One region of the Micromonospora sp. NBC_01699 genome, then DNA from elsewhere that is predicted to be linked to it. Evidence: riboswitches for the same ligand, from Rfam matches in the RefSeq annotation. Region 1 holds a riboswitch; each other region holds the start of a gene.
The links. Region 1 has a riboswitch for cyclic di-AMP ahead of OG792_RS28425 (coiled-coil domain-containing protein). Riboswitches for the same ligand answer to the same signal wherever they lie in the genome.
Positions count from the first base shown of each region.

Region 2: linked by a shared signal. The riboswitch ahead of OG792_RS25315 (coiled-coil domain-containing protein) and the one ahead of OG792_RS28425 (coiled-coil domain-containing protein) in region 1 are both predicted to bind cyclic di-AMP.
Region 3: linked by a shared signal. The riboswitch ahead of OG792_RS34280 (C39 family peptidase) and the one ahead of OG792_RS28425 (coiled-coil domain-containing protein) in region 1 are both predicted to bind cyclic di-AMP.
Region 4: linked by a shared signal. The riboswitch ahead of OG792_RS01885 (coiled-coil domain-containing protein) and the one ahead of OG792_RS28425 (coiled-coil domain-containing protein) in region 1 are both predicted to bind cyclic di-AMP.

Region 1 is NZ_CP109199.1:6,931,400-6,936,803, reverse strand. Features, by position in the region: gene OG792_RS28435 (hypothetical protein) at 1-250, shown strand, start outside; gene OG792_RS28430 (MarR family winged helix-turn-helix transcriptional regulator) at 422-955, opposite strand; gene OG792_RS28425 (coiled-coil domain-containing protein) at 1,147-2,157, opposite strand; cyclic di-AMP (ydaO/yuaA leader) riboswitch at 2,161-2,292, opposite strand; gene OG792_RS28420 (copper resistance CopC family protein) at 2,523-3,395, opposite strand; gene OG792_RS28415 (hypothetical protein) at 3,484-3,858, shown strand; gene OG792_RS28410 (hypothetical protein) at 3,855-5,189, shown strand; gene OG792_RS28405 (cation diffusion facilitator family transporter) at 5,368-5,404, shown strand, end outside.
Region 2 is NZ_CP109199.1:6,237,109-6,242,512, forward strand. Features, by position in the region: gene OG792_RS25305 (ABC transporter permease) at 1-1,536, shown strand, start outside; gene OG792_RS25310 (cation diffusion facilitator family transporter) at 1,641-2,561, shown strand; cyclic di-AMP (ydaO/yuaA leader) riboswitch at 2,869-2,999, shown strand; gene OG792_RS25315 (coiled-coil domain-containing protein) at 3,007-4,113, shown strand; gene OG792_RS25320 (hypothetical protein) at 4,281-4,859, opposite strand.
Region 3 is NZ_CP109199.1:8,218,218-8,223,621, reverse strand. Features, by position in the region: gene OG792_RS34295 (IucA/IucC family C-terminal-domain containing protein) at 1-540, shown strand, start outside; gene OG792_RS34290 (class I SAM-dependent methyltransferase) at 853-1,572, shown strand; gene OG792_RS34285 (YbhB/YbcL family Raf kinase inhibitor-like protein) at 1,654-2,193, opposite strand; cyclic di-AMP (ydaO/yuaA leader) riboswitch at 2,821-2,964, shown strand; gene OG792_RS34280 (C39 family peptidase) at 3,379-4,230, shown strand; gene OG792_RS34275 (hypothetical protein) at 4,350-4,511, shown strand; gene OG792_RS34270 (hypothetical protein) at 4,508-4,735, shown strand; partial or broken gene OG792_RS34895 (aldo/keto reductase) at 4,791-4,964, shown strand; partial or broken gene OG792_RS34890 (hypothetical protein) at 5,192-5,398, opposite strand.
Region 4 is NZ_CP109199.1:406,326-411,729, reverse strand. Features, by position in the region: gene OG792_RS01905 (AI-2E family transporter) at 1-729, shown strand, start outside; gene OG792_RS01900 (NADPH-dependent F420 reductase) at 794-1,426, opposite strand; gene OG792_RS01895 (dienelactone hydrolase family protein) at 1,493-2,164, opposite strand; gene OG792_RS01890 (hypothetical protein) at 2,320-2,514, shown strand; cyclic di-AMP (ydaO/yuaA leader) riboswitch at 2,770-2,902, shown strand; gene OG792_RS01885 (coiled-coil domain-containing protein) at 2,906-3,943, shown strand; gene OG792_RS01880 (glycoside hydrolase family 65 protein) at 3,975-5,404, opposite strand, start outside.

The sequences.
Region 1 (5,404 bases):
CTGGGCCCCGGTGCCACCGTTGCAGTGGGGCGACACCCGCGTCACCGTGGCGTTGACCGAGCCGACGCCGGCCACGCTGTTCGAAAACGTCAAGATCTCCGAGTACGTCGGTGACGGTGCCAGCCGCAGCGGCGACGTGGTCGACATCCAGCCGCTGCTCGGCGAGGGCCGCTACCAGTGCGGCACCGACACCCTGACCCTGACCCCGAAGGACGCTGGCGGCCTGACCTGGGTGCTCAACCGCGCCTGACCGGCCGCAACCTCGGCCGTCCCCGGGCCAAACCTCAACCGCGCCCGACCGGCCGCAACCTCGGCCATCCCCGGGCCAAACCCGCCGGTCCCACCGTGAGGCCGGGTCTTCGGCGCAGGTCCGGCCTCATGCCCCCCGGGGCACGGGCCGGTTCTCGTCGTAGGCCCGGTGTCAGTGGTCGCCGGGCACGGGCTCCGCGTCGAACGGGTCGGCGGTTTCGGTGTCGCAGGGTTCGGGTTCGGTGTCCTGCTCGAATCCGGCCCGCACGATGTCGGAGATCTCCGCGAGGGCGTCCAGTTGCTCGGGAGTGAGTACGTCGACCACCCAGCGCCGTACGTGCGACACGTGTTTCGGTGCGGCCCGCGTGATCTCCTGGAGACCGGTGTCGGTGATCAGGATGAACGCGCCCCGGGGGTCGGTGACACACGGCTCCCGCTCGACCAGCCCGCGCCGGGCCATCCGCCCCAGGTGGTGGGTGAGCCGGGTCTTCTCCCACTGGAGGTGGGCCCGGAGCTGGAAGATCCGCAGCCGCATCCCGGGCGCCTCGCTGAGGTGGACCAGCACGGCATAGTCGCTCTCGGAGAGTCCGGTGTCGGCGAGCAGTTGGCGGTTCAGCCGGCTCTGCAACTCCATCTGCATCGTGATGAAGGAACGCCAGGCACGCTGCTCCCGCTCACTGAGCCACCGTTCCCCGTTCGCCGCCACCCACCCATGATACCCACCAAGGATGACACGTCATCCTCCTCCAACCCCCTCCCCTCCCCTTCCCTCCCCGCGTGCCCTCACCCTCTCTCCCCGTCGATCTAGGGCAAATGGTGGTGAATAGAGATCAACAAGCACCCATATGCCCTAGATCGACGAGGCGAGGGGGTGAGGCACGCGGGGAGGGGGAGGGGTTAGAGCATGGACATGTGTACGTGGTCGGTGTGGTCGCTCTCGCCGCTGTAGGACTTCCAGCCAGTGGCGGGGAACCAGATTTGCTTGTACCAGATGACGTAGAGAATGCCGAGCTGCTCTGCGTTGCGGACCAGGAACGCGGTGAGGTTGTTGCCGTACAGCCGCTGGTCCTGGTTGCGGGCGGAAGCGAATCCGCTGTTGAGCAGGGACCAGTCGCAGGCGCGGCCCTTCGGGTGCTCGAACGGTCCACCGTTGCGGTGACAGCCGACGAAACGGTTGAAGCCGGCCTTCTTCACCTCGTTGTACGCGTGCAGCGTGCGCGGGGTGATGCAGCCTCCGGTGGTCGGGTCGTCCTTGCTGCACGACTCCCTCGGCCAACCGCCACTGGCCGTACGCGGGGCGGCCTTCGCCACCGGCGAGTTCGCGTTGACGAAGCCGTTGGTCAGTCGCTTGCCGCCGACCAGGGCGAGTGAGCGTTCGGCGTCCTGCTTCTGCCGCGCCATCACCGTCGCCTGCTTCTCCTGCTCCTTGACCTCGGCGTCGGCCAGAGCCTTGGCACGTTCGGCCAGTTCGCGGGCGGCGTTGAGCTCGCGCAGCTTCTGGTCGTTGACCGCGTTCATCTCGTCCATCGCGACCGCCCGTTGCAGGAACAAGTCCGGGGAGGCGCTGTTGAGCAGCGCCGATACGGCGCCGAGCTTGCCGGTGCGGTAGGAGCGGGCGGCGATCTCGGCGATCTGGGGGGTCAGCTCCTCGATCTGCGCCTCGGCCTTCCCCAACTCGGTGGCGAGGACGGCCTGTCGCTTCTTCGAGGCGTCGAGCGCGGCCTTCGCTTCGAGGTAGCGGCGACCGGTCGCCTCAAGAACCTCACTCAGCAGTGGCGTGTCGGACTCGGCCGGCCCGGGCGGGGTAGCCGGCGCGGCGAGGGCCGGAGCCGAGAACGGTGCCACCATGAGCAGGGTCGTGACCAATGCCAGGGCAGGCGTGAACCATCGGCGGAGGGGTGCCGTCATGCATGATCCTTCCGTTGGTCGCCGACCGGGTTAGCTGACGGGTTCGGGATGGAAGTGATCCCTACCGCTGTCGCGGATTCACCCCACGTACTCGGTTCCCCGGTTCGTCCAAGGACGATTAGGCGACGGTCCCGCCGGCGCCGGTTGGCGCCGATTGGCGTTGACCGCGAAGAATTCTACCGTGTGATCCGTACCGGTGGACATGCCCGTCCGGTGCGAAAAGCGTTATGGGACAACAACTTTCGGTTATCATTCGCCGTTCTGACTAACGTGGATACCGGCTGTAATGACGGCGGTGCCGATTGTCGAATCAGCGGTCGACGGCCGGTGATCCGTGTCAGTGATCGGCGGCCGGCGATCCGTGGTCAGCGGTTGCCGCGTTTGCGTGACGGCTGTGCCTTTCCGGTGGACCGGGAGCCGGTCGCCGCTTTCCTGGCCGCCGCCGCACGGCGGGCCGCGGCGGTGGTGACCGGTCGCCTGCGGTTCGCCGGCCCGGTGTTGATCCGTGCCGTCCGCCGGGGTCGCAGGGTCAGGCCCACGATGACCGCCACGCCGACGAGGAGCAGCACCGGCAACAACCAGACCATCGGGCTGCCGTCGTCGGTGGCGCCGCTCGCGGTGTCCGGAACCGGCGCCGCCGGTGCGGTGCTGCTGCCGGTAACCGCGCCGGGATTGGCCGAGGCCGGCCGGTCCGGGTTCTCGGCGGCGGCGAGCAGGGCCGGGTCGGCGGCGTTCGTCGGTGCGGTCCAGCCCTGCGGCGCGGCGGTCGGCGCCCCGGAGTAGGAGAACTTCACCGTTCCGCGTACGGGCTCGCTGTCGGAGGCGACCGAGAGATAGCTGGCGGTGTACTCGCCCTTCTCCGGCCAGTGCGAAACCTGGACGAACGCGGAGTATCCGGTGTGATAGAGCTTCGGCTCCCACTTGCCGTTGACCAGGTTCAGTTCGGTGACCGGGCGGTCGAGCCGCTTGTCCGGACCGGGCTGCCAACCGGCGTCGACCCGTACGCCGCTCGGTGTCGTCAGGGTGAAGTACGCGTTGGCGGTGGGAGCCTCGGTGAAGTACAGCTCCAGCGCCTGCATCGGCCGCGACAGGGTGGCGCCGGCAACCGGGTCGGAGACGGCGAGCTGACCGTGGGCCGACGCGGGCGCGCCGGTCACGGCGAGCACGATCGTGGCGCCGAGCGCGACGGCGAGCAGGCGGCATGCCGCGCGGACGGTGACCAGGGGGGTCGATCGCATCGGCCCATCATGGTGGCTTCCGCTGTGCCCGGCAAGACGCTACAGTCGCTTCCCGATGTGGCGGGACCGGCTGACTGGGGAGACAGTGATGATGTTCTCTATCGGCCGTCGTCGTGCACTGGCCGCTCTGTTCGGCTCGGCCCTGCTGGCCCTCGCCGGCACCGGATGCGGTTCCACCGACGAACCGGTGGACGCGAGCGCCCCGGTCGAGGTGGCCATCACCGTCACCGAGGGCCGCGCCGAGCCGCAGCCGGGTCGGGTGGACGCGAAGAAGGGCCAGTCGGTCCGGATCACCGTGACCAGCGACGTGCCGGACCGGGTGCACGTGCACGGGTACGACGTCGGCGCCGAACTTCCCGCCGGTCAGCCGGCCACGGTCGAGTTCGTGGCGGACCGGGACGGCCTGTTCGAGGTCGAGACGCACGAGTCCGGGCTGCTGCTGTTCCAGCTACTGGTCCGATGAGGACGGTGCCCGAGCTGCTCGCTCACGGGGTCGGCGGGCGGCAGGACCTGCCCATCCCGTTCGCGTACGCGGTGACCGGTGCGGCGCTGGCCCTGGTCATCTCGTTCGTCGTGCTGGGCGCGTTGTGGCGGGAGCCGAGGCTGGGCGACCCCGAGGCGGGTCGGCCGCTGCCGGAGCGGGTCGCGCGGCTGGTCGACTCGGCCGGGTGGCGGTGGACGCTGCGTGGCCTGGGACTGGTGTTCGCCGCCTACTTCGCGCTCGGACTCTTCTTCGGGCCGGATGTCGACCGCAACCCCACCGCGGGCCTGTTCTACGTGGTGTTCTGGGTCGGGCTGGTGCCCGCCTCGCTGCTGTTCGGACCGGTGTGGCGGTCGCTGAATCCGCTGCGTACGGTCTATCTGCTCGGTGCCGCGCTGGTTCGACGGGATCCGCGGCGGGGGTGGCGGGCGCTGCCGCCGCGACTCGGTTACTGGCCGGCCGCGCTGGGCCTGCTGGCCTTCGTCTGGTTGGAACTCGTCGCGCCGGACCGGGCCACCGTGCCGGTCATCCGTACCTGGTTGGTGCTCTACGCGCTGCTGATGCTGGTCGGCGCGGCCCTGTTCGGGGTCGACTTCTTCGACCGGGGCGACGCCTTCGAGGTGTACGGCGACCTGGTCGGCCGGCTCGCGGTGGTCGGTCGTCGGGACGACGGGACGCTGGTCTGGCGCAATCCGCTGGAGGGGATGAGCGGTCTGTCCCCGGCGCCGGGACTCACCGCGGTGGTGGTGATCCTGCTCGGCTCGACGCTGTTCGACAGCCTGTCCAACGCCCCGGCCTGGTTCCGGTTCGTGCAGAACACCGAACTGCCGGCGGCGCTGACCAACACCGTCGGGATGCTGGCGCTGATCGGCCTGGTGCTGGCCGCGTACGGCCTGACCTGCCTGCTCGCGGCGAAGCTGGCGCCGGGCGTGCGGCCGGTCGACGTGGCGGGCGAGATCGCCCACGCCATAGTGCCGATCGCGGTCGGGTACGTGCTGGCGCACTACTACTCGCTGCTGGTCCTGGAGGGGCAGCGGACGGTGGCGCTGCTCTCCGATCCGCTGGTCACCGGGGACGCGAACTGGCTGGGGACGGCTGACTGGTCGGTCAGTGCCGCCCTGGTCACCCCGACCGGGGTGGCCATGTTGCAGGTCACGCTGATCGTGCTCGGGCATCTGCTCGGCACCGTGCTCGGTCACGACCGGGCGCTGGTCCTGTTCCCCGGCCGGTCCGCGATCGCCGCGCAGGTGCCGCTGCTGGTGCTGATGGTCGGCTACACGGTCGCCGGCCTGCTGCTGCTCTTCGCCGGCTGACCCGGCCGCTCGTCGCCGGCTGACCCGGCACCTTTTCCGCCGGCTGACCCGGCACCTTTTCTCGTTCATCGAGCCTGGGTCCATCGAAGCTGGCAATGGGTCTCACTTCTAACTTGCACACATAGCGATGTACGCATACTTTGTGGGAGGTGCACGCGACGACGGAGGAGGGCGAGCCATGGGCGCAGGCCACGACCACGGCGCACACGTACTGC
Region 2 (5,404 bases), 690 kb from region 1:
CGCGGTTCGACCGGTCGACGCGGACGGGTCCGGCTGCTGATCGCCGCCGGGCTGGCCGGGCTGGGCCTGCTGGCGATCGTGATCGGGGTGCCGCTGGCCTTTCCGGGGCTGCCGGTGGTGCTCGGCGGCGGCATGATCCTCTTCCTCGGGACGGTGGTGGCGGCGCCGCTGCTGGTTCCGCGCGCGGTCGGCGTACTGGGTTGGCTGCCGGCCCGGCTGTTCGGACCGGTGGCCCGGCTGGCGGTGGCGAACGCGCGGCGCAACCCGCGCCGGGCCGCCGCGACCACCATGGCGCTGACCGTCGGGGTGGCGCTGATGTCGATGTTCGCGGTGCTGCTGGGGACCGCCCGGGACCAGACCGGACGGGAGCTGACCGAGAACTTCCCGGTGGACTTCGTGCTCGACCGGGCCCGGGTGGACGGCACTCCCGGGGTGACCCCTGGCACGCTGCCGGCGGAGCTGGCCGGCGTACTCCGGGCCGACCCGGCGTTCGCGACGGTGGCCGAGGTGCGGCTCGCACCGGCACCGGCGGACCCGCAGGTCCGGGTCTGGTCGGTGCCGCCCGAGCAGTTGCGCGGCCCGATCCGGCCGGAGGTGACCGACGGTGACCTGGCCGCCCTGCGGCCGGGCACGGTGGCGGTGAGCCGCCGGCTGGCCGAGGCCCGCAACATCGGCGTGGGCGACCGGCTCCCGCTCGGCCTGCCCGACACCCTGACCGGCCCGACCGATCCGGTTGGGCCGACCGATCCGGTTGGCCCAACCGGCCCAACCGAGCCAACCGGCCCAACCGAGCCAACCGGCCCAACCGAGCCAACCGGCCCAACCGAGCCGACCGGCCCAACCGGCCCGACCGAGCCGACCGGTTCGTCCGGGGGCGACGGTGTGGGGGGCTCGTTGGTCGTGGTCGCGCTCTACGACGACGCTCCGACCAGCGGTACGGCGCTGGTCGAGTGGAGCCGGTTCACCGCCGCGTACGGTCCGGGCGCGCCGAACCAGTTGCTCATCGACCTCGCCCCCGGTGTCGGTACGGCAGCCGGGCGGCAGGCGCTCGACGGGCTGCTGCGGGCGTACCCGGTGGTGCGGTTGAGCAGTGCGGCAGACCAGGCGAACGCGTTGTCGGCCACGCTGGACGAGCTGCTCGGCATCTTCGCCGCGCTGCTCGGCATGTCGGTGCTGATCGCGCTCTTCGGGATCAGCAACACGCTCTCGCTGTCGGTCTTCGAGCGCACCCGGGAGTCGGCCACGCTCCGGGCGCTGGGCCTGTCCCGACGGCAGCTCGGGCGCATGCTGCTGGTCGAGGCGGCGCTGATCGCGCTGGTCGGCGCGTTGGCCGGGATCGCCCTGGGGGTGGGGGTCGGCTGGACCGCGGCACTCGGGCTGATCAGCAGCTACGGGCACGGGCTGCCGGTCGTACCGGTGGGGCAGTTGGCCCTCTGCGCGGGCCTGGCCTGCGGCGCGGCGGTCCTGGCCGGGCTGCTGCCGGCCCGCCGGGCGAGCCGGGCCCCGATCGTGGCGGCGATGGCGAACGAGGGCTGAGCCCTCGCACCCTTCCGGCACCCGGCCGGTTCGACTCGGTGGCACACATTGCGATATCAGCATATGTTGGGCTATAGCGGTACCGGCTGACGGAGGGTGTGTGCGTGGGCACGGGTCATGACCACGGCGCGCAGGCGATGCGCGCCGCCGAGCGGCACCGGGGACGGCTCTGGTCCGCCTTCGGGCTGCTCGTCGTTGTCATGATCGTCGAGGCGGTCGCCGCCCTCACCACCGGCTCGCTGGCGCTGCTCTCCGACGCCGGGCACATGTTCACCGACGTACTCGGAATCGGCATGGCACTGGCCGCGATCACCGCGACCCGGCACGCCACCGACGACCCGCAGCGGACCTTCGGCCTCTACCGGCTGGAGGTGCTCGCGGCACTGGCCAACGCCGTGCTGCTGTTCGGCGTCGCGATCTACGTGCTGGTCGAGGCCGCCCGCCGGTTCAGCCAGGAGCACCCGCCGACCGTGCTGGCCGGGCCGATGCTGGGGGTCGCCATCGTCGGTCTGCTGGCCAACCTGGTCGCCTTCGGGCTGCTGCGCGCCGGGGCACGGGAGAGCATCAACCTGCGCGGCGCCTACCTGGAGGCGCTTGGCGACACGCTCGGCTCGGCCGGGGTGATCGTCGCCGCGCTGGTGATCGCGAACACCGGCTGGTGGTGGGCCGACCCGCTGGTCGCGGTCGCGATCGGCCTGTTCATCCTGCCCCGGACCTGGCGGCTGGCCCGAGCCGCGATCCGGATCCTGGTGCAGGCCGCACCGGAGCACCTCGACGTGCCCACGGTCGCCGCCCGGCTCTGTGCCGTACCCGGTGTCGCCAACGTGCACGACCTGCACGTCTGGACGCTCACCTCGGGCATGGAGGTCGCCTCGGCGCACCTCACCCTGTCCGCCGGCGCCGAGGTCGGCGCGGTGCTGGCCGCCGCCCGCGGGGCGTTGCACGACGACTTCGACATCGCACACGCCACCCTCCAGGTCGAGCCGGGCAGCGCGACCGAGGGCTGCGGCCCCACCGACTGGTAAACCCCATCGGGTACGCCCGCCGCCCGGCCGGGTACGGCCGGGCACGCCCGTCACCCGCTTCGGTACGGTCGCGGACGGCACGGGTAGGTGGCGCTGCCGGTAGCGCTCCTTACCGGGCACCGGAAGGTGACCACTCTTCGCTTACCTTGGCCTTAATTTTTGTCGCCCGACCGGGTGAAATTTTATGGTTATATCCGGCATATCATTTCGATTCACTTTGATCCTCTGACAAGCGACCACTGTCCGTACTGGAGCCGGCCGGTAGGCTCGGCTCCGGTCATCGCCGGGCGGCGCCCTCCGGCGCCTGTGGTGACCGTCGCCTAATCGCACATGCGAGCCGGGGAACCATCGCGTCATTGGGGTGCATCCGCGTCAGCGGTAGGGATCTTCCGTCCCGAACCCGTCAGCTAACCCGGTCGGCGGCTGACGGAAGGACGTGCACCGAATGCCATTGTTGGCGCCCGTACGACCCCGCCATCCGCGCGCGGTCCGTACCGCGATCGCGATCACCCTCACCCTGTTGGCCGCCTCGGTCACCCCCACCGCCGCGCTGGCCGCACCCGCCCCCCTCGGCACCGCCCCCCTCGGCACCGCCCCGCTGACCGCCGCGAACGTGCTCGCCGCCGCCCCCGGCGGCACCGACGACGAGGGCGGCAGCGACAGCCTGCGAGAGCAGCTCGACGTCGCGGCCAAGGGCTACCTCGACGCCCAGGCGGCACTGGACAACTCCACCAAGCGGCAGCAGCAGCTCGCCGCGCACCTGGTCACCCTGGAGGCCGAAGTGGTCACCAGGACCCGGACCGTCGGCGAACTGGCCGGCTTGGCGTACCGCACCGGGCGCCTGGGGCCCCTCACCGCCCTGCTCAACAGCGACTCGCCGGACGGCTTCCTGGACCGTGCGTCCTCCCTCGGCACGGTCGCCGCCAACGAGGACCGCCAGCTCCGGGACCTGATCGAGGTACGGGACCAGGAGACCCGGGCCAAGGCGGCGATCGACAACGAGATCCGTGAGCAGCGCAAGCAGCTCGACATCATGGCCAAGCGCAAGCAGCAGGCCGAACGGGCGCTCGCGCTCGCCGGCAGCGGCGGCTCCAGCCCCGGCGTCACCGCCAGCACCACCTCCCCCACGGCCAAGCCGGCCCCCCGCAACTCGGACGGGTCGTGGCCGAAGGAGTCGTGCAGCGTCAACGACCCGACCACCACCGGCTGCATCACCCCGCGCACCCTCAACGCGATGAACCAGGCCAAGGCGGCCGGCTTCACCCGTTTCGTCTCCTGCTTCCGCAGCGGCGGCTCGGGCGAACACCCGAAGGGCCGGGCCTGCGACTTCGCGGCGGAGAAGGGCGGCTTCGGCGGAATCGCCACCGGCGGCGACCGGACGTACGGCAACAACCTGGCGGCGTACTTCGTCAAGAACGCCAGCCGCCTCGGCGTGCTCTACGTGATCTGGTTCAAGCAGATCTGGCTACCCGGCAGCGGCTGGAAGGCGTACAACGGCGGCGGCGACCCCTCCAGCGACCACACCAACCACGTCCACCTCTCCATGAACTAACCCCGCCCCTCCCCCTCCCCTCTCCCCCTCTCCCCCTCCCCTCGCGTGCCCCCGCGCCCGCCCCCGGGCGCGTCGATCTAGGGCAAATACGTGTGATTAGAGATCAAGTAACCCCCATTCGCCCTAGATCGGCGCCGTGAGGGGGGTGGGGGGCGGGGGGTGGGGGGTTAGGGGGTGGAGTTCCAGAAGCCGATGATGGTGGCGGTCCACCAGCCGAGTTGGGAGATCGTGGCGGCTAGGGCGCCGGGGAGTAGGCGGGACCAGTGCGTGGGGGTGTCGCCGAGGTTGGCGAGGCGGTCGCGTACGCGGCCCAGGAACAGCCCGTTGATCCCCACCGCGAGTACGGCGACCAGCTTGAGCTGCACCAGCCCGGACGAGGTGTCGGGGCGCAGTGCCGCACCGCTGACGACCAGGCCCACCAGACCGAGCCAGATCAGCAGGTGTGCCCCCTGCGCCATGCCCAGTACGGTGCCGAGCCGTTCCCGGCGCAGAATCCAGCGCAGGCTGAACCAATCCACGGTGAGTACGGCTCCGAAGCCGATCACGAGACTGGCCAGGTGACAGAACAGCGCGATCGACCGCCATCCCGGACCGACGGTGAGGTGCGGCGCGACGAGCACCACTACCAGCCAGCCGACACCGACCGCGACGACGGGACCGATCCGTGCGGCGCGACCGGCCGGCCGGCGGTGGCCGCCCCGCCAACCCGCAGCCGGCTGCCCGGTCGACGGGTCGAGCCGCCGCACGTGATCCGTCGGCGGGTCGAGGTGATCGACGAGAGCCGGTGAGTGATGACTCGCAGCGGACGCCAGGGAGCGGCGACTGGCAGCGGCCGACGGCGAGTGGCGATTCGCAGGGGACACGTGCGAGTGGTGACCGGCAGCGGGGACCGGTCGATGGTCATCGGAAGCAGGGACCGGTGCACGGTGATCGGCAGCGGAGGCCGGGGAGCGGCGGTCGGGAGCAGAGGCCGGGGAGCGGCGACCGGGGGCAGGGGCCGGGGAGGGGCGGTCGGCGGCGGAGAGCGGTGGGCGGCGGATGCCGGCGGGGTCGACCGGTGCGGGTGCGGTGTGTCGGCCGGTCGTCCGGAGGTCAGACATATCGGGCCGGGCCGTCCGGACCGGCGGGTCCCGAAACCGGCATGGTGGTCCCTCCGCTCGCCTCGGGCCGGGGTCGGCCGAAGATCGGCCGGGCCGGGAGGAGAACCGACGGCCCTCCTGATCAGGAGACTCGCCGGGAGCGGCGGCGCAACAGAAAACCCGGCCGGGGAGATCCGTACCGCTGCCCGGAG
Region 3 (5,404 bases), 1.3 Mb from region 1:
TACTGGTTGGCGCTGCCCGCCGTGGTCGGTTGGGCCTCCGCCCGCCGGGTACCACTGCTCCGAGCATCGGACATACTGGTACAGATCGACGCCGACCGGGCCGCGTTGACCCTCGGGCTGCGGCGTACGACAACGGTCGCGGTGCTGCCCTCCGACCCGCTGGCGCTCAGTGGGCTGCCCGAGGTGCGGGTGCTCACCGACGAGACCGAACTGCTCCGCGCGCTGCGCGAATCGCTACTCGACGAGCACCTGACCCCGCTGCTCGACGCGATCCACACTCAGGTTCGGGTCGGCGCCCGTACGCTGCTCGGTTCGGTCGCCTCCGGGGTCGCGTACGGCGTCCTGCGGGCCGCCGACGGCCTGCCCGGCGCCGCGGCGGACAACGTCGGGACGCTGCTCTCCGCGCTCGACCTCGACGACCTGGTCGACCTCGTGCCCGGACCGGCGGGCGAGCCGACCGTGCAGCGCAAGACCTGCTGCCTGGCCTTCACCCTGCCGCAGCCACGCGTCTGCAAGGGCTGCTGCATCCGCTCGAACTGAGCGACGCCGGTCAGCGCCGTCATGGCCGTCCTGTAACGCGTCAGCCCGTCCCTGTGGAGCGAGGATGACCACCCCGCCCCGCCAGGACTGCGGCGGCCCGCCCGAGCACCACCGTGCGCCGGAGCGGGGGTCGGGCGCGATCACGGGCATCGGCGCGCTCTGTGCCTGAACGCCCGGAAGGCGGACGGGACGGATCAACCGAACAATCCGTTCGTGCCACGCCGATGCCTCAATTTCCCTACGGTCGTCGTAGATGGTTCACTCTGTCGGTCCAGGGTGCAGGTCGAGATTCAGATCGCGAGGAATCGACGCATGGCAGAAATCACTGGGGATCAGCGAGTTCAGTCCGAGGTACTCGAAGGTCTCGCGACCGCCGTGAACCACCGCCGATGGTTTGTTGAGCTGGCGCTGCCGTACCTGGGGGACAACCCGATCGAGATCGGCAGCGGCCTCGGTGACTACGTGCTTGAGTGGGCGCCGCACTTCCCCAGGTTCACCGCCACCGAGGCCGACCCCGACCGGCTGGTGGCACTGAAGGAGCGACTCGCCGGCGAGTCCAACGTCGAGGTACGGCAGATGCTGCTGCCGCAGCCCGAGCCGGAGCAGGGCGACTACAGCGCGGCGGTCTCGTACAACGTGCTCGAACACATCGAGGACCACGTCGGGGCGCTGCGCGGCATGCGGGACCTGGTCCGTCCCGGCGGTGCGATCGTACTGATCGTGCCGGCGTTCGAGTTCGCCATGGGCCCGGCGGACATCGCCACCGGACACGTACGGCGCTACACCAAGAAGACGATGCGGGCCGCACTGCTCGGCGCGGGGCTGACCGTGGAGCGGCTGCACTACGCGAACGCTCTGGGCCTCATCGGCTACTACATGGCGACGAACGTGTTCCGGCTGATGCCGAAGGAAGGCCCGATGGTGAAGGTCTACGACAGCCTGGTGCTGCCGGTGACCAAGGCGGCCGAGCAGATCGTGCGGCCACCGTTCGGACAGTCGGTCTTCGCCGTCGCCCGGGTGCCCGGCGCGTAGTTGGCCCGACCGACCAGGAGAGCGACGACCGACACCGTTCAACCCGTCCCCGGTGTCGGCCGTCCACTTACTCCGGTCAGCTCAGCCCTTGACCTGGTACGTGGGCCGGATCACCGCCCGTGCCAGGGTGTGGAAGGTCAGGTTGAAGCCGACGACCGCCGGGCTGTTGTCCGGCGTGAGGTCAAGCTTGTCCACATCGAGGGCGTGTACGGCAAAGAGGTACCGGTGCGGCCGGTCGCCGGCCGGCGGCGCCGCACCGCCGTACTCCTGGGTGCCGTAGTCGTTGCGGACGGCGAACGCCCCGCCCTCGACGGACCCGGCCTTGCCCGCGCCGCGCGGCAACTGGGTGACCGATACCGGGACGTTGACCAGCACCCAGTGCCAGAAACCGCTGGTGGTGGGCGCGTCCGGGTCGTAGCAGGTGATCACGAAGCTGCGCGTCGCGTCCGGGAACCCGGACCAGGCGAGCTGCGGCGACAGGTCGCCACCGCCCAGGCTGGAGTGGACGAACTCGTCGTCCAACTGCTCGCCGTCGCGTACGTCGTCGCTGGTCAGGGTGAACGCCGGCACCGGCGGCAGCAGGTCGTACGGGTCCGGCGCGATCGCTCGCTCAAGGTTCATCGAAAGGTCCTTCCAGAGATCGGGTGACTCGGTGTCTTTGTACCCTGTCTGACCCGGCCTACCGCCGCCGGTGGGCGAAACAACGGATGACGACCGGGTACGCGGCCGCGAATGTCGCTGTACGCCCATTCCCGCAGACGTTTATTCTTCGCTTTCGGGAAGCCGTTCCATTCACTCGCCCGGCCGACCTGTCGACGTTTCCATCCGATGATGAACGTCATTTCGTGCCCACCGGATCGCGCCCGGACCGCTTCGTTCGTCCGCCGGCGTGCGTCGGCGGCGGGACGGACGGTGCACCGGGCCGGCCGGGCCGGGCACCGGGGACGAGGGGACCGGCCCGAATCCGCCCAACGGACAATTCTCTGAACCGGACATCCGGCGGCAAGGGTCACCGGGTCGGCAAATCCGACACCCTCTATCTGCGGAACACAAGCGGGTACGCCCGCCACAGCCAAACTGGTCACTCCGGCGACAACCACTCTCCGTGATCATGGGGATAGACCCGAAACACCGGAAAGAAGCGGCGTGGGTCACGGTTTAAGCAGGCCAGTGGGGGTTGGCAGGAACAGAAGCCGCCCAGTAACGTCAGCCCGTCTGGTCCGGCCCTTAGTCACCGCGGGTGACACCGGAACAGGCCCGCTGAGTCGTAACTGTTACGAGCCGGGGACCCACAGTAGTTCTGGGGTGAATCCGCGAACCGTTGGTTCGTGGTAGGGCGAGCTTCCCGCCCGAATCCGTCAGCTAACCCGGTAGGCGGTATCGGAAGGAGAACATGCTCGTGCAGCGCCGTACCTGCCGTGGTCAATCCCTCGATCCCCCCGGTCCGCTCCGCCACCTGCCCCGGCTCGCCCGCACAGCGGCGCAGCCCGCGAAGGTAGCCCGCTAGGCCGTCCGACGACCGACGACGCGTGAGCGCGTACGCGGTCGGTGGCGCGAGGACGCGCGTGACCGGTGGGTGATCCAGAACCGTTCGGCGGCAATTTCGTCGGCGACGTTCATCCGGTGACGCATTCCACCGCTTCGCGGTGGCGGTTCCGCACGCCCCGATCCGGACTCGACGGCCGGCGGTGAATCCGCCCCGCCGATAACGCGTACGACGTCACGCGAACCGGCCCCGGCAGAGAAGAACGCCATCCCGAATCATGTGCCCCCGATCGCAGATCGGCACATCTGCGGAGGATTTATATGAAGCATCGTCAGCAACTCCGACGCGTCGTGACCGCCAACCCGTACCGGGCCAGCGTCGTCTCCGCCGCGGTTCTCGCCGTGGGTCTCACCACCGGCATCATGCTCACCCAGAACAACGGGTCGGCCGCGCCGACCAACCCCGAGACGGTCGCGGTCGCCGAGAGGCTGGGCGGCCAGGCCGGCGCCGAGGTCGCGCCCAGCCTGATCACGCCCAGCCCGGTCGTCCCGACCCCGAGCGCCTCGTCGGCGGCACCGGCACCGGCGGCGCCCTCGTCGGCTCCGCCCGCCACCACCAAGGCCCCGGCGACGCCGGTCAAGGCGGTCAAGAAGGCGGCTCCGCCCGCGTCGAAGGTGCTCGACTACGACTACGAGGCGCAGATCAACGGCTGGTACTGCGGCCCGGCGGCCGCCCGGATCGCCCTGACCGCCCGTGACCGCCAGCCGAGCCAGGACGACGTCGCCGCCGCCCTGGGCACCACTTTCAACGGCACCAACTCCGCCGACGACACCACCCGAGGACTGAACGCCCTGGCCAAGACCGACTTCTACCGGAGCACCTTCATCCCCGGGACCCCGTCCCCGGCCCAGATGGACCGGCTCCAGGCGGACGTCGTACACGCGGTCAGCAGCGGGTACGCGGTCGTGGCGAACATCGTCGGTTCGGCGACCGACGTCGACGGCGGCTGGCACGCGTACGACGGGGGTCACTACCTCACCGTGGTCGGCTACCGCGACAGCGGACGGACCGTGCAGATCGCGGACCCGGCGTACGTCAACGGGGTCAGCTCCTACTGGATGACCACCATCGACCTGGCCAACTGGATGGCTACTCGGGGCTACTCAGCCTGACCCACTCTCCCCCCGGCCCCGGGTGCCAGCCGTTCCGGTTGGTGCCCGGGGCTGTCCGTACCAGTGGGACGGTGGCCGTCCTGCCACAACCATCCAGGGACGCGTGCGTTGTCCCTGTCGTGACCATGGACCTCGCCGATCGGGCGGGCACCGACGACCGCGAGGTCCGGGTGGCCGACTCCGCCCCCTGCCGTCACTCCGAGTCGGCCGCCGCCGTGCGCCGGCACCCCGAACGAAAGGCCCAGGTGGTGGCCATGACCGGTCAGGTGCTCGTTCCGTGAGCCGCGTCGACGAACCGCTGACCCGCGCCGGGATCTGGGAGGCGGCGGCGATGACCATCGCCCAGCACCAGGACCGGGGGACCTCCTACGCCCCCGGCACCTGCGCCTGCTGCACCCCGGACGGCTGCGCGCAGCTACGTTGGGCGCAGGAGGTACGCGCCGGCCGCGACCCGGAGTACCCGGTCGGCACACCGGTCCCGCCGACGCTCAGGGCGATCAGCTAGCGCTCCGGGGCTGGCCGACCTGTTGCCGCTCTGCGTCGAGCGCGGGGTGGCGGTGATGGCGGCGGGAGTCTTCCAGGCCGGTCTGCTTGCCGAACCCCGAACCGGTGCCGCGTACGGCTATGCCGACGTGCCCGACGCCCTGCTCGACCGCGTCCTGGCCGTACGCGAGATCTGCACCCGGTACGGGGTGCCGCCGCTCGCGGCGGCGATCCAGTTCGCGTTCGGGCATCCGGCCGTCGCGACGGTGGTGGTCGGTGCGCGCGAACCACACGAGGTCGCAGCCTCTACGACCTGTCGGAACGTCATCTGGCCGTCGCGGGCACGAACCCACTCGGGAGCGACCGATGTCGCCGCGTTGTACAGCAGTTCCCCGCCGTCGCTCGCGATGGTGTTCGTGGCCAGGACGTACTCCTCGCCCGTGTCGCTCCGTAGGCGTGCCACTCCGGCTCGGATCTGCCCCATCGAAAGGCCGGTGTTGCGGAGCTCGCGCAGGATCTGGGCCTCGGCCAGGGCGATGAAGGGCAACCGTGGTCCGTGCGGGGTTTCGGGTGCCACCGAGTGCATGGCCGGTTGTTCAGGACCGTCGTAGCGGATCCACTGCTTGATAGTGCTCGCCGGGATACCGAGGTGCACACCCGCCGCGTGGGCAGTGAGAAGCGGCATCGTGAA
Region 4 (5,404 bases), 1.8 Mb from region 1:
GGGTTGGACCGCACCCGCGACTTCATCACCGGCTCGCTACCGGTCAGCCCCGAGCAGCTGGACAAGTGGACCAAGCAGGCCACCGACGGCCTGCGTGAATCGACCCCGGACCCGGTGGCCGGAGCGCGTACGGCAGCCGAGGTGGCGGGCGCCGTACTGCTGATCTTCGTACTGCTGTTCTTCCTGCTCAAGGACGGGCGCCCGATGTGGCACTGGGTGCTGTCCCGGGTCTCCGACCGGTCCCGACCGGCGTTTGTGCAGGCCGGCCGCAACGGCTGGCACACACTCAGCGCGTACACCCGGGGGACGGTGCTGATCGCGGCGATCGACGCCGTCGGCATCGGTCTGGCACTCGTCCTGCTCGGGGTGCCGCTCGCCTTTCCGCTGGCGGTGGTGACCTTCCTCGGCGGCTTCATCCCGATCATCGGCGCCACCGTCGCCGGCAGTGTCGCGGTACTGGTAGCGCTCGCCGCGAAGGGACCGACCACCGCGCTGCTCGTCCTGCTGGCGGTGATCGCCGTACAGCAGACCGAGGGCAACCTGCTCGAACCCCTGATCATGAAACGGCAGGTACGCCTGCACCCGGTCGTGATCCTGGTGGCGGTCACCGCCGGCACGCTCTTCGGCGGGATCGCCGGCGCCTTCGTCGCGGTCCCGGTGACCGCCGTGGTCTACCGGGTGGTCGACACCGTCACCGCACTCCGACAGGGCCGAGAGGTCCCGTCCTGACCGAGCCACAGGTGCCAGCGGGGCCGGCCGGCAGCACGAGCCGGGCAGCGGGCGGAGCGACCGCTCACGAGTCCTGGCGCAACGCCTCCACCAGCTCGTCGGCGGTGAAGTCGGCGTCGTAGGTGATGCCGCCCGGCTGCTGCTTCCGGCCGCCCGCCGCCAGATCACCGGCGTCCACCGGTTGGAAGCCGAGTTCCTCGATCAGGTCCGCGACGGCCCGCTTGGCCTTCGGGTCGTCCCCGGACATCGGAATGCCGTAGCGCTCCTGGGCCGAGGACTGGCGGGCGTGGTCGCGCATGTGCTCGGCGTGCAGGGTGTTGAACGCCTTGACCACGTTCGCACCGCGGAGGTGCTGCTGCACCAACTCGCTGGAGGTGACCCTGTCCTGCTCCAGGTCCGGGTACTCCCCGTCCCGCTCCGGCGTGTAGTTCCCGGTGTCCATGACGGGCTTGCCCTTCAGCTCCGCCGTGGGCAGTTCGTCGTACCGGCCGAACGGCACGGCGACGATCACCACATCGCCGAACCGGGCCGCCTCCGAGGGGCTGACCGCGTGCGAGCGGTGTCCGAGTTCGCCCACCAGATCCCGAAGATTCTGTGGGCCGCTCGCGTTCGCGATGGCGATCTCGTGACCGGCCGCGGCGAGCCGACGGGCGAGCGTTGCGCCGACGCTCCCGGCGCCGATGATTCCGATGTGCATGCCAGTGGTTACCCGCCAATCCCGGCGACGAACGGGCCGGGGCGTGAGTCCGGTGACGGCCGCCGGTCAGGGCGCGGCGCCGAAGCTCGGTAGGCGCTCGGCGAACCAGTCGGCGGCCTGGTCGGCCACCTGCTCCAGCGCGCCGGGCTCCGGGAACAGGTGGGTCGCGTCCGGGATGATCCGCAGTTCCACTGCCCCGCCGAGCGCGTCACGGGCCTGCTGGTTGAACTGGATCACCTGTTCGTCGCGACCGCCGACCAGCAGCAACGTCGCCGCCCGTACGCGGGAAAGGGCCGGACCCGCCAGGTCCGCGCGGCCGCCGCGGGAGACGACCGCCGGTACGTGCTCCGGCCGCTCGGCCGCGGCTACCAGCGCCGCCGCGGCACCCGTGCTCGCTCCGAACAGTCCGACCGGCAGGGCGGCCGTGTCGGGCTCGGTGCGCAGCCAGTCGATCACGCCCACCAGCCGTCCGGCGAGCATCGGGATGTCGAAGCGCAGCTCGGCGGTCTGCTCGTCGGCCCGCTCCTCCTCGGGTCTGAGCAGGTCGACCAGCACGGTCGCGAGGGCGCGCTGGTTCAGCACCCGGGCGACCGCGACGTTGCGCGGGCTGCGCCGGGAACTGCCGCTGCCGTGGGCGAACAGCACCACCCCGACCGCCCCCTCGGTGGGGGTGACCAGGTCGGCGGTGAGCTGCACCTCCCCGGCCCAGACGGTGGTTTCGGTCGTCACTGTGTTCACCTGCTGTCCGGTACCCGGCTACGGGTGGAACAACCGCCCGTCGGCCCGGCAATCACCGTTTGCCGGGCTCCCCGCTCGGGAAGGCGAACCGGGTCAGGCAGGAAGACCACGGCGGAGCCGGTAGCGGCCCGCGCTGAGGCGATCGTGAGGATGCCATGACCCACCACAAATCCGCCAGGTCGGAGTCCGGTCGAGCCGACACGGGTCCGGCCGGCGACAAACGGGACAAGCGTAAGGACGCGGGGCGGGACTGGGCGGACGAGGCGGCACAGGCACGAGCCTCGGACGACCCGCGCCGGGTGACCCCGCACGACCCGACGGGCGTCCCCTCGACCGGGGACCGCCGCTGACGTGACGACGCGCCGCGCCCGGCACCGGAAATTCCGGGCGCCGCAGCGGCGTGAACGTTCGCTCCGACGAACCCCGGCGGGCACTCCTGGTGAGGCCCGCCGGGGTCGGTCACCGACCCGTGGACCGGCGGGGCGGCCGGTGGTACGCCTAGCAGGAGAAATCCTCGACCGCGACCCTGAATTCGGCTGCTAAGTCCGTCTGATCCGGTAATGTCACCCTCGGTTCCGACCCGGTGGTACCCCCTCTGCTGTCGGCGACGACCGCCGCCCAATCGCCGTCACCGGCGAACCGGGGAACCAGGTAGTCGGGGTGAGTCCGCACACGCGGTAGGGGTAGTTCCGTCCCGAACCCGTCAGCTAACCCGGTCGGCGGCCGACGGGAGGAACGTGCATGACGAGATCCAGACGTCAGCGGTTCTCGCTGGCTCTGACCCTGCTCACCGCGGTGAGCATGCTGGTGGGCGGCGCGGCGGTCGCGGCCGGGCCCGCCTCGGCCACACCCTCGCCGCCGACCACACTCGGCGACGAGGGCGGCAACCCCCTCTTACGCGACGTACTCGAATCGACCGGGCGTGGATACGCCGCCGCGAGCGTCGCCGTCGAGAACGCCCGCAAACGCCAGGCCGCGTACGCCGACGAGCTGCGGCAGATCGAGGCACAGCTCGACCAGCTCGCCCCCGAGGTCGGCGAGGTCGCGGTGAGCGCCTACCGGATCGGCCGGATAGGACCACTGAGCGCGCTGCTCGGCAGCGCCTCGCCGGACGACTTCATGGACCGGGCAGAGGGACTCGACCTGATCGCGCAGCGCGACAACAGCAAGCTGCGCCGGTTGCACGAGGCCCGCAACCGGGCCAGCCGGGCCAAGGCGGCGGCCGACGCCGCGGTGGCCGACGAGCAGCGGCAGCTGTCCGTGATGGCCGCGCAGAAGGAGGCGGCGGAACGCGCCCTCTCCCTGGTCGGCGGCGCGGCCACCGAGGGTTTCGTGAACGCCAGTTCACCGGTCGCGGCACCCGCGCCGCGCAACCGGGACGGCTCCCTGCCGGCGCAGTCCTGCAACCGCGACGACCCGACCACCGTCGGCTGCCTCACCCCGCGCGCCCTGCACGCGCTGACCGAAACACGACGGCTCGGCTTCGATCGGTACGTCTCCTGCTACCGCGCCGGCGGGCCGTTCGAACACCCGAAGGGCCGGGCCTGCGACTTCTCCGCGCAACCCGGCGGGTTCGGCGGCAACGCCACCGACGGCGACAAGACGTACGGCAACAACCTCGCCGCGTTCCTCGTCCGCAACGCCGACCGGCTCGGCATCCTGTACGTGATCTGGTACCGGCAGATCTGGTTCCCGGCCACCGGTTGGAAGGCGTACTCGTCCGCGAAGGGCGACCCGTCCAGCGACCACACCAACCACGTACACCTGTCCCTGCTCTGATCCCGGTGCCGGATGCCGGGTCCGGGCCCGGTCAGTTGCGGGTTTCGCTCGGCGCGACCTCGTTCTTCACCGGGGTCCCCGAACCCGAGGTCTCCGCGACCGAGGCACGCCGGGCCGGCGCCCGACCGGGCGGCTGCTGTGGCGCCGGACCGACCGGTTGCGGCTCCGGATTCGGTTTGGTCACCGGCTCGTCGCAGCCGACCTCGACCCTCTCCCCGTGGTGTAACAGCTCCACCGACCCGTTCCGGTCGCCGTTGCGCAGGGCGTACGTGGTGTCGCGTTCGCGTACGTCAACCCGCAGCCGGTGCCCGTGCCAGACCAGCGAGAACTCCAACCGGTCGATCCGGTTCGGCAGTCGGGGGGCGAACGACAGGAGGTCCCCGTGGTCGCGCATCCCGCCGAAACCGGCGACCAGCGCGATCCACGCCCCGGCCAGCGAGGCGACGTGCACCCCGTCGCGGGTGTTCTGGTTCAGGTCGTGCAGGTCCATCAGCGCGGCCTCGCCCAGGTAGTCGTGGGCCAGTTCGAGGTGCCCCACCTCGGCCGCCAGGACCGCCTGGGTGCAGGCCGACAACGACGAGTCACGAACCGTACGCCGCTCGTAGTAGGCGAAGTTGCGGGCCTTCTCCTCCGCGGTGAACGCGTCCCCGCGCCAGTGCATCGCGAGCACCAGGTCGGCCTGCTTCACCACCTGCTTGCGATACAGGTCGAAGTACGGGTAGTTCAGCAGCAGCGGGTACTTCTCCGGCGGAGTGCCCGCGAAGTCCCACTCCTGGAGCCGGGTGAAGCCCTCCACCTGCTGGTGCACGCCCAGCTCCGGGTCGTACGGGATGTGCATGGCGTTCGCCGCGTCCCGCCAGGCGGCGGTCTCCTCGTCGTCCACGCCCAGCCGCCAGGCGTGCTCGCTGTGCCGGGTCACCGCGTCGGCGGCGGCCAGCAGGTTCCGCTGCGCCATCAGGTTGGTGTAGACGTTGTCGCTCTTCACCGCGGTGTACTCGTCCGGACCGGTCATCCCGTCCAGGTGAAACTGCCCGGACCGGTCGTGGTGCCCCAGCGATCGCCACAGCCGGGCCGTCTCGACCAGCAACTCCAGCCCGATCTCGCGCTCGAAGTCCTGGTCACCGGTTGCCTGCACGTAGCGGCGTACCGCGTCGGCGATGTCCGCCGCGATGTGGAAGGCGGCCGTCCCGGCCGGCCAGTACGCCGAGCATTCCTGGCCCCGGATGGTCCGCCACGGGAACGCGGCCCCGTTCAGCCCCAGGGTCCGGGCCCGTTCCCGGGCCATCGGCAGGGTCGAGTGCCGCCAGCGCAGCCCCGACGCCACCGCCGACGGCAGCGTGTACGTCAGCACCGGCAGCACGAACGTCTCGGTGTCCCAGAAGACGTGCCCGTCGTATCCCGGACCGGTCAGCCCCTTGGCCGCGATCGGCCGCAACTCGGCCCGCGCACCCGCCTGGAGCA